Regions from separate parts of the Solibacillus sp. FSL W8-0372 genome, predicted to be linked through region 1. Evidence: riboswitches for the same ligand, from Rfam matches in the RefSeq annotation. Region 1 holds a riboswitch; each other region holds the start of a gene.
What was found. Region 1 has a riboswitch for cobalamin ahead of MKY13_RS07495 (glutaredoxin). Riboswitches for the same ligand answer to the same signal wherever they lie in the genome.

Region 1 (3,253 bases):
TTCTTTATCTTTTAAACTTCTGAAATCAATTTTGTATCGCATATTTACAGCATCTAAATCAACTTGAAATACATAATAGTTTTCACCGATTTCTTTTTTATCGTAATCTACAAGGCGCCAACCGCTTTGGGCGAGCTCGTTTAACCATTGTTCTTCAGCTTCAAATGAATTAAATCTTTTATTCAATGTTCGTGTAATTGCCATCTTATCCCTCACCACTTAATTTGTATGTAAATGATAATAGCTTTTCATAACGTCGTTGTTCATCGATTAGCGCCTCTTTTCCTGCATCTGTAATGGCATAAATCTTTTTCTTTCGGTTGTCTAAATCAACACCAACGACTTCAATTAACTTTTGTTTTTCAATATTCTTTAACACACCATAAAGCGTTCCAGGTGCAATTTCATACTGCCCTTCGCTTACCTCTGAAATTGTTTTAATAATGCCATAGCCGTGCGTCGGTTCTTTTATTAATGCTAATAAAATTAAATACGTTGGTTCTGATAAAGGAATCATAAGCCCTCCATATATTGACTGTCGATATATCGATACACATATTTTAAAATGTATATATATCGAGTGTCAAGATATAAAATAGAATATATTGGTAATTTGTCTTCTAAACCACTTTAGAAATTAAGTAAAAATTAGGTAACTACACCTAATTAATGAAATGCCTTTCTCTCTCCGATATAATGGATTTATAGAACCATAAAATAAGGAGGGCTACAGTGACTTTTCTAAACCTAATTGCATTGAGTCTCGTCATCCCTATTGTCGTCTCTTTTATTACTTTGCTTGGCTTTTACCTTTATTACAGAAAAAAACCGAAAGTTGATAAAGGCTTTAAGTTCGCTTATTATGCACTTTCATACCGCCGGAAATTTTGGCGTACTGTCTATTCGATGCCAATATGTATAATTTCAATCGGAGTCATATATTTAACGCTAGGATTTTCTAAGTTGTTTATTTTCATAACATTTTTCATCACCATTTTATTTGCTATACAAGCAACCTATAATTACGTCATGTGGCAAAGAGAATTAAAGCAATAATATGGCACATTGTTCATTCGAAATATTGAGCAATGTGTTTTTTAGTTCCTTTTTGATTTGTATAGGTATAAGTTCTGTCAACTTTCTCTTAAAAAAGTACAATAGATGATCAACTTATATTTCTTTCCTTTACTTTTACTTTGGAACGGCTTATACTCAATTCACAACCATATATTGTGTTTTTTTATCACGGTACTACTAAATGTAGTTTAAAAGGGAAGTTTGGTGCAAATCCAACGCTGTCCCCGCAACTGTAAATGCTGACTGAAGACTAAAATTGCCACTGTGCCACGTGCATGGGAAGGTATGTCTGACGGATGACGCAAAGCCAGGAGACCTGCCATGTTAAAACTACGTACATTTCTTCGGGGAATAGGAAATGGAGGCGCAATTTTTCCATTTACGTTTCCATTTCAGGCTATCCTTTTTTCCCGGGATAGCCTTTTTTATATTTTCTTTAGAACGTACAGCACAGTAAATATCAATATAGCGAGGGATTCTATTAATGAAACTTTATACGAAAACTATTTGTCCAAAATGCCTATGGGTAAAATCTGAGCTTGATGCTGCCAATTTGGAAGTCGAAGTCATCAACATTGACCAGGATGAAAAAGCTAAGCAGAAAGTAATCGATGCAGGTTTTCTTTCCGTACCTTTATTTGAAATAAATGGTGAATTTATTGCAGAGCCCACTTCCATTATTAACCGAATTTCTGAAATAACTGCATGATCATTTATGCTTCACGAACTGGCAATGTACGATACATCGTGCAAAAACTTGGCTTACCTGCGAAGGATATAGCCGATGTGGATAAAATCGATGCGCCGTATCTTTTATTTACATATACGGATGGATTAGGCTCTGTCCCCCCTATCGTCGACCAGTTCATGACTGCGAACTACAATCAATGCAAAGGAATTATCGTAAGCGGGAACCGTAATTTCGGTCATGCCTTTTTTGGACGTGCAGGCGATTTATTAGCTGCACAATATGGCATTCCGTTAATTGAAAAACTAGAATTACGTGGGACTCAATCCAACTACTTAACCATTAAAAATTACTATTATTCCATTTGGAAAGAGGTTTAATGATGAAACAATATTTAAAATTAAACAATGACATATTAAATCGTTACCGCGCTACCGGTGAACTGGATTTAGCAAAAGATAAAGAAGCAACACGCCGCTATTTCCTGGAAGACGTCAATGTCCGTTTACGCTACTTTATCGATATTGAGGAAAAAGTACGCTATTTAATTGATGAAGGCTATTATGAAAAGGAATTTCTTGAAATGTACTCTATGGATTTTATTAAACGGATGTATAAAAAAGCATATTCATACAAATTCCGTTTCCCCTCGTTTATGAGTGCTTCGAAATTTTACGATAGCTATGCGATGAAAAGCAGAGACGGGAAAGAAATTCTTGAAAAATATGAAGACCGAATCGTTATTATTGCCCTTTATTTAGCACAAGGTGATGAAGCATTGGCGGAAAAGGCCATTGAAGCGGTCATGACTGCCTATCAGCCGGCAACACCAACTGCTCTTAACAGCGGGAAAAAAGCGCGTGGCGAACTAGTATCATGCTTTAAGCTGACGATGGACGACACAATGAACTCGATTTCCGAAAATATCGGCTATTGCCTAGAGCTTTCCCGATTAGGAGGCGGTGTCGGAGTAAACTTAACCGATCTGCGTCCATTAGGTGATCCAATTAAAGGGATATTAAACCGTGCGAGTGGAGTTATGCCAGTTGCGAAACTGCTGGAAAACTCGTTCTCTTATTCGAATCAATTGGGTTAATCATTGGCCCAATTAAAACGTGGTCAATTGCGGGAACGTCTGAGTATATCAAGGTAGGATTCTACAGAGCAATCTGGTAGCGAACCCTAAAAATCCAAGATTGCAGACAATCCGCAGCCAAGCAACCTAGTACGGTTGAAGGTTCAACGACTAAGAGGTTATTATAGTAATATTTTAACCCGAACCACGCCTTTGCCAATAGAGTTGGGTTTCACAACTGTTAACTTTTTTGGCAAAGTGAAGATATAGTCTGATCTCTATGGCGACATAGAGAGCTAGGCAGAAATGACCTAGCCCCACTTCATTAAAGTGGAGTAACAAAATGCAACGTAACGGCTCCGGTGTCGTATTTTTGAATATTTTTCATGGTGATATCGAAAGTTTTATTTCAA
Region 2 (3,253 bases), 410 kb from region 1:
TTCCAGTTCAAAAAGAACATGCCCAACTAAGGCATGTTCTTCTATTCTATAACTATTTAAACAGCTCTGGGTATACTGATTGTGCCATAATTTCAACGGCTTCACCAATACGCGGTCCAGGACGTGACATGATATCTCCGTCCACTAAGTAAACTGCCCGCTCCTTGACTGCTTGTATTTTATTCCAGCCTGTGCGTCCTAAAATTTCTTCAACCGCATTTTCCATATAAGTTGCAGGTGAAATAATAATTTCGGGATTGCGAGTAATAACATCCTCTTCTGTCACACTAATCCAGCTCGTCTGATCAGCATAGATATTTTCGATATTCGCATAATCCATTATTTCTTGCTGGAAAGTACTGTTGCCGGTTGTCCAAAGATCCGGAGCTGGGGACACTTCGTAATACACTTTTTTCTTCGTATCGACTGTTGCTGTTTTTTCTTGTACTGTCTTAATTTGTGCTTTAATATCGGCTACAACTTCTTCACCTTTTTCTTCGATACCCATTACTTCAGACAACTGAATAATATCTGAGTAAACATCATCGAATGTCGTGGCAGAAGCAATAACAAATACTTTCAGACCCGCATCTTCCAGTTGAGCAATTTGTGCTTCCTCCCCAATTGTATATGCCACAACTACATCCGGATTCAATTCCAAAATTCGTTCTGCATTAATGGCTGTAGACGTTGAAACACGTTCAATTTTTTGTGCGGCTTCCGGATATGTATCAAAGTCCGTTGCACCAATAATTTGTTCACCTACCCCTAGTTCAAACAAAATTTCTGTATTGCTTGGCTGTAATGAAATAATCGTTTCCGGGACTTCATCAAATGTTACCTCAACACCACGGTCATCGACAACTGTATAAGGAGCGCCATCATTTTTGGATGCAGCTTGCTCCTCATTTTGAACGTCCATATCTGTTTTTTCCTCATCTGATCCACATGCTGCTAATAATAAAGTTGCTGCTAAAGCAACTACCCATTTGTTATTCAATTTCATTTGTTGTAACTCCTTTTTTCTTTTTTGTTGGATAAGATTTTGAGATGAATGGAATTTCTTCTTGATGATGCTGTTGATTCATATAGACCGCCATGACAAAAAATACATTGGCAAGCAGCCCGAGAAAATCAAACAGAATTTTATCCACTTCTCTTTCTTCGCTTACTTTATGTAATGCTCTGTAAGACTTTTTCGCCTCACTGCGGCAAATATGAAGTCTTGCGGCACTTTCGATTCCTTGTGGCAAGACAAACTGCTGAATCGTTTCCCCGACTTCACTTACATAAAAATCGTATCGATCGCTTAACCATTTTAAATCTTCTGATGTAATGGCTAATTTACCGCGGACCGAACCATTGGCATGATAGGCTAATGGTTGAATTTCCTTTAAATCTTCAAGCACAATCTGACCTAATACATCATCGACTAATGTTGGAAATACTGCGCCGATTCGTGTTGTTAAAGAATCTGTCCGAATCTCGTAGTCAACACAGCTTGATTTTTCCCGCATAAACGGATAGCAGGAATAACGAATATCCTTTTTCATAAAGTTCTCCTCACTTCAAGTTGTACCTCCTCGCAATTATTGAGTGAACGAAAAAAAGCCACCCATAAGAAAATGGATGGCTTCAAAAATCAATAAAAGGGTGCAAAACGCTCATTCGATCAGTGATTGCCGTACATTCTCTTTAATTCCGAAGAGGGATGTTACGATAAGAAAAAGATTGGTCTCCTGGCTCTGCGTTTCACTTTACTCATAAGTACCTTCCCGCTATATTAGCAGTGGTATTACACTTATTTTCATCAACGCTTACAGTTACGGATATAGCTTCGGATTTACACCGAATTCCCATTTATGCATCATGCATCTTTTTCCTGCAAATCTATTCAATTTGTCTTTATCACTTTAGCATATAAAAAACTTTATGCAAACTAAATTTTATAAACATTCAGGACATTTGCCATAAATCTCAAATTTATGCGCTTCTACAGTATACCCCGGCAACTTTTCACCAAGCATTTCCATTGGACAGACGGACAGCTCTTTTACTTTACCGCAATCACGGCAAATAAAATGATGATGATGGTGGTCTGATTCACAATGCATGCGGAAATTGCGCTCGCCGTTTAATTCCGTTTCTTCCAAAATATCAAGCTCAACAAAAGTCGCTAAGTTACGGTAGATCGTATCGAAGCTCATCCCAGGGAAATCCTTTTTCAATACTGACAGCAAATCACGGGCAGTCAAATATTTATCAGTAGCTGCAAACATATCCAAAATCAATTCTCTTTTATCGGTCTTTTTATAGCCGTTTTCCTTTAATATTTCCCACGCGCGCGTTGCATTCACAGTACTTCTTCCCCTTTCGATTTAATCGATACTTTTAACACAATTTTTTTGATAAATATAACTAACAATAAAATAATGATTGACGTGACAACAATTGTTCCACCAGGTGCTAAGTTTAAGTAAAATGCAGAAATCAATCCAATAATTACTGCCAGTTCTCCAAATACAATGGCCAAAATAATGGCTTCTTTAAATCCACGGGCCAACCGCATTGCAGCAGCTACCGGTAATGTCATTAGGCTTGAGACAAGTAGAATTCCTACGATACGCATACTTGCGGCAATGACTAATGCGACGACAACCATAAACAATAGATGAATCCACTTTGCAGGTAAGCCACTCGCTTTAGCATATTCTTCGTCAAACGATAAAACAAAGAGCTCTTTAAAAAACAGAACTAAAAATAATACGACAACGACTGCAATCGCCATCACTACATACAAATCCTGGCGCGATACAGCGGAAACTGAGCCGAATAAATAACTCATCAGATCCGTATTAAAGCCACTTGCCAATGAAATTAAAATCGCGCTAATTCCGATACCACCTGACATAATAATCGGAATTGCAAGTTCTTCATAATGTTTATACAGTCGACGTAAACGCTCAATCAATATCGAGCCACTTACAGATGCCACAATACCTAGATAAATAGGGTTTAGCAATGCCAGCCCTGCAAATGACTGACTTAAGTATAGACTTCCGGCAATACCGGCAAGTGTTACATGTGATAAAGCATCTGCTATTAACGACAATCGACGAACAACGATGAACACTCCAAGAAGCGGTGCAATCACGCCAATAATCAATCCCGAGAAAAAGGCATTTTGTAAAAATTCATAGTTTAATATTGCTTCTATCATAATGGCGGTCTACTCCTTAATGAATCTTTCGAA
Region 3 (3,253 bases), 1.0 Mb from region 1:
ACGCATCGATACACTACCAAGCAGCCAACCAATAATTGCTCTAAGCTCTTCCCCCGTTAAAGCAACCATTAATGAGATACATGAACCTAAAAACGAGCTAAATATAATTCCTGTTAAGATTAACGTTTCCATTTTCATAGAACGATCCACAAGTCGCGCAAATGTTAATACTATGACCATTGTACATGCGGCACCTGCCATACTGAATACTGGTAATGTAAATGCACCAAGAAACGGAATCGATATACCTAAAAAAATTGTCATAACGGCTCCGACTGATGCACCTGATGAAATCCCTAGCGTATAAGGATCGGCCAATGGATTTTTTAATAGCCCCTGGAAAGCCGCCCCTGCAATCGCCAGTGATGCACCAACGATTGCGGCTAAAATTACCCGTGGCATTCGAATTTTCCACAGTATACTGTAAGCTATCGGATCTGTCGTTTTATCCCATAATGTCGAAAGGGGGATATTAACCGTTCCAAATGATACTCCGATCCACAAGCTGCAAAGAAGCAATGCAATGGAAGTAGCATAAGCATATATATATTTTCTATTCTTTAAATACATCTGGATAAATTGCCTCACCTAGTGATTCAATACCTTCTACAATACGTGGACCTTGGCGACTCGTCGTATCCCCATCTACGACATGAACATTGCCATTTTTAATTGCATCCATTTCGTTATAGGCAGAGTTATTTACGATGCTTTCATAGTCGTTTTCATATGTTACAATCACTTCGTCTGGATTACTATCAACAAATTGCTCAGAGCTATACATCGGCCATCCAAGCTCTTGTACTGCATTTTCTACATTTAACACTTCTAGCATTTCATTAATAAATGTTTCTTGTCCTGCTGCATATAAGTCCGGCTCTGTGCCCACTACGATAAACACAGATTTTTCTTCTAAATCAGCCACTTTAACTTCAATGTCTTGAATTCCTTTTTGAATGGATGCAATCATCTCTGTTGCCTCCGCGGTTTTCCCTGTTAATTGCCCAATTTGTTCAATAGTCGTATATGTTTCTTCAAATGTTGTAGTATTTTTCACTACAAATACAGGAATGCCCACTGATTCAAGCTGCGCAATACCTTCTTCGTTAAAGCTATAAAGACCTGATTCATGAGCTACTACTAGATCTGGCTGCAATGCAATCAATTGTTCCAAGTTAAATTCCATCCCACCGACTTTTTCTTTTGTCTGAGCTTCTTCCGGGTAATTATCATTATCGGATACTCCAATAATTTGTTCATTTAAGCCTAAGCCAAATAATATTTCTGTATTCGATGGAATAAGGGAAATAATGCGTTCAGGAGCTTTTTCCACTGTCACTTCTTTGTTTAAAGCATCCGTTACCGTTATAGGGAACTGTGCTTGTTCCTCAACCATGTCTTTCGATTGTTGAGCTGAATCTTTTTCTACTGCTGTTTCTTCAACCCCACAGCCTGCAAGAAGCATAATTGAAATAATTCCTGTTGAAGAAAGTCGCTGCCAAGTTTTCATATGTAATTAATTCCTCCTAAAATTGTTCTAACTTGTTATTTTACACAAAAATAAAAAGCCTCCTACATACTAGGAAGCTTTATGAAAGCAAATAAATTCAAATAAAAAATTCATTCACCACATCCTATCCGCGTAGGTATTAATCGGGCATTATAAAGGCAGGTCTCCTGGCTTATGCATTAACGTTTATGAGCTGCCTTCCCGAAAATTTCAGTGGCATATAGCTCCAAACTAGCAATTACAGTGGCGGGACCGCATCGGATTTGAACCGATTTCCCTTTTACTTCTTACTTTAATTAGATATAGTAAGAACCTTTATAGTACATATTTAATTAATATTTTTATTATAGCGGATATTTCACTTAATGTATGCAAAATTACCAAAGTTTCAGATAATTTGTTTATAATTCAGTTTCTGCGTAGTAAATAACACAGATCATTCTTTTGTTTTTAAATTGTTTTCAATTGCTGTCTCTGCTAAACGCTTAATTGTAATGTCATCCATTGGTGGATTGTGTAAGCCTGCACGTACATCACGGTAATAGCGTTGAAGTGGGTTGGACCGTTGAAGACTCTTTGCGCCAACTAAACGCATCGCTTTATCAACGACTTCAATCGCTGTATTTGCCACAACATGTTTAGCAATATTGATTTCGTTAACTAAGGTCGCCTTCTTCGTCGGGTCATCATACAGTCTTGCTACCCCATAAATAGTAAAACGAGCTTTTGTTAATGCTAAATCCATTTCTCCGATGAGCGTTTGAACATTCGGCAATTGTGCAATTGTCCCTTGAATACTATTTGGTGAATGGCTATTCGCAAAATCAACCGCATAATCACGTGCTGCCTGTGCAATCCCTAAATAAGTCGCCGGGATAAGCAGTAACCAGCCGTTTAACTTAAAACCTGTTGTATAGTTTGGGATTTCCACTAAGTTCGTCTGATCAATGCGTACATTGTCGAGCACTAAATCATCGCTTCCCGTACCGCGCATTGATGCCACATCCCACGTGTTTTCGACCAATACTCCTTCAGCTGTTTTCGGAACAAGGAAAAACCCTAACTGATCCACATCTTCAATCCATGCAGATACTAAAAAATAATCGAGATCCGGTGCACCGCTCGTATAGTTTTTACGCCCGTTAATTATATAATGTTCGCCATCACGTTTTGCGGAAGTCGCCGGACGCCCACCACGCACTGGACTTCCCATCGCAAACTCACTTACTGCACGATTTACTGTCGCACCATTTGCAATTTCTCCACCAAACCAATCAAGCTTTTGAGGATTCCAGTAACGGTTTTCAAAAATCTCGCCTACATTTTGAATTGTCCACGAAACTGCCAACCCCGTACTTCCGCAATAGCTTGCCAATGTTTCATGTAGTAAAAGCGCATCATATACGGTGAAGCCATCTCCACCGTATTCCTTTGGCAACGTTATTTTTGTATAGCCAATTTCGCGTAGCTTTTGGAAATTTTCAAATGGAAATGTCGCTTGCTCATCTGTTTGTTGTGCCAATTGCTTTATACTCTCTGAAATTGTTTCGAGCTTTTCCAACCATTGTCGCTGCTCGTCCGTTTCAATAAATAATTCCTTGCTCATGGAAAGCACCACCCTTGTCTGTTGTCTTACGTAGTTATTTCTTCAAATTAATAGTACGTTTCGGGAATTTACAAGTCAATAGATATCCCTAGTTTCTTTGTAGGGATTCACTCACTTAATAAATAAGGGAGGGATTT

Region 2: another riboswitch for cobalamin. It lies ahead of MKY13_RS05390 (hypothetical protein); the one in region 1 lies ahead of MKY13_RS07495 (glutaredoxin).
Region 3: another riboswitch for cobalamin. It lies ahead of MKY13_RS02520 (ABC transporter substrate-binding protein); the one in region 1 lies ahead of MKY13_RS07495 (glutaredoxin).

Annotation. Positions count from the first base shown of each region.
Region 1 covers NZ_CP150204.1:1,538,803-1,542,055, reverse strand. Annotated here, with positions in the region: gene MKY13_RS07510 (DUF2812 domain-containing protein) at 1-204, opposite strand, end outside; gene MKY13_RS07505 (PadR family transcriptional regulator) at 206-517, opposite strand; gene MKY13_RS07500 (ATPase) at 733-1,056, shown strand; cobalamin riboswitch at 1,230-1,416, shown strand; gene MKY13_RS07495 (glutaredoxin) at 1,562-1,786, shown strand; gene nrdI (class Ib ribonucleoside-diphosphate reductase assembly flavoprotein NrdI) at 1,783-2,145, shown strand; partial or broken gene MKY13_RS07485 (ribonucleotide reductase N-terminal alpha domain-containing protein) at 2,148-2,858, shown strand; gene MKY13_RS07480 (ribonucleoside-diphosphate reductase subunit alpha) at 3,184-3,253, shown strand, end outside.
Region 2 covers NZ_CP150204.1:1,124,351-1,127,603, reverse strand. Annotated here, with positions in the region: gene MKY13_RS05395 (ABC transporter substrate-binding protein) at 53-1,006, opposite strand; gene MKY13_RS05390 (hypothetical protein) at 993-1,553, opposite strand; cobalamin riboswitch at 1,712-1,894, opposite strand; gene MKY13_RS05385 (Fur family transcriptional regulator) at 1,947-2,357, opposite strand; gene MKY13_RS05380 (metal ABC transporter permease) at 2,354-3,220, opposite strand; gene MKY13_RS05375 (metal ABC transporter ATP-binding protein) at 3,237-3,253, opposite strand, start outside.
Region 3 covers NZ_CP150204.1:498,274-501,526, reverse strand. Annotated here, with positions in the region: gene MKY13_RS02525 (iron ABC transporter permease) at 1-570, opposite strand, end outside; gene MKY13_RS02520 (ABC transporter substrate-binding protein) at 554-1,510, opposite strand; cobalamin riboswitch at 1,650-1,842, opposite strand; gene MKY13_RS02515 (acyl-CoA dehydrogenase family protein) at 1,947-3,116, opposite strand.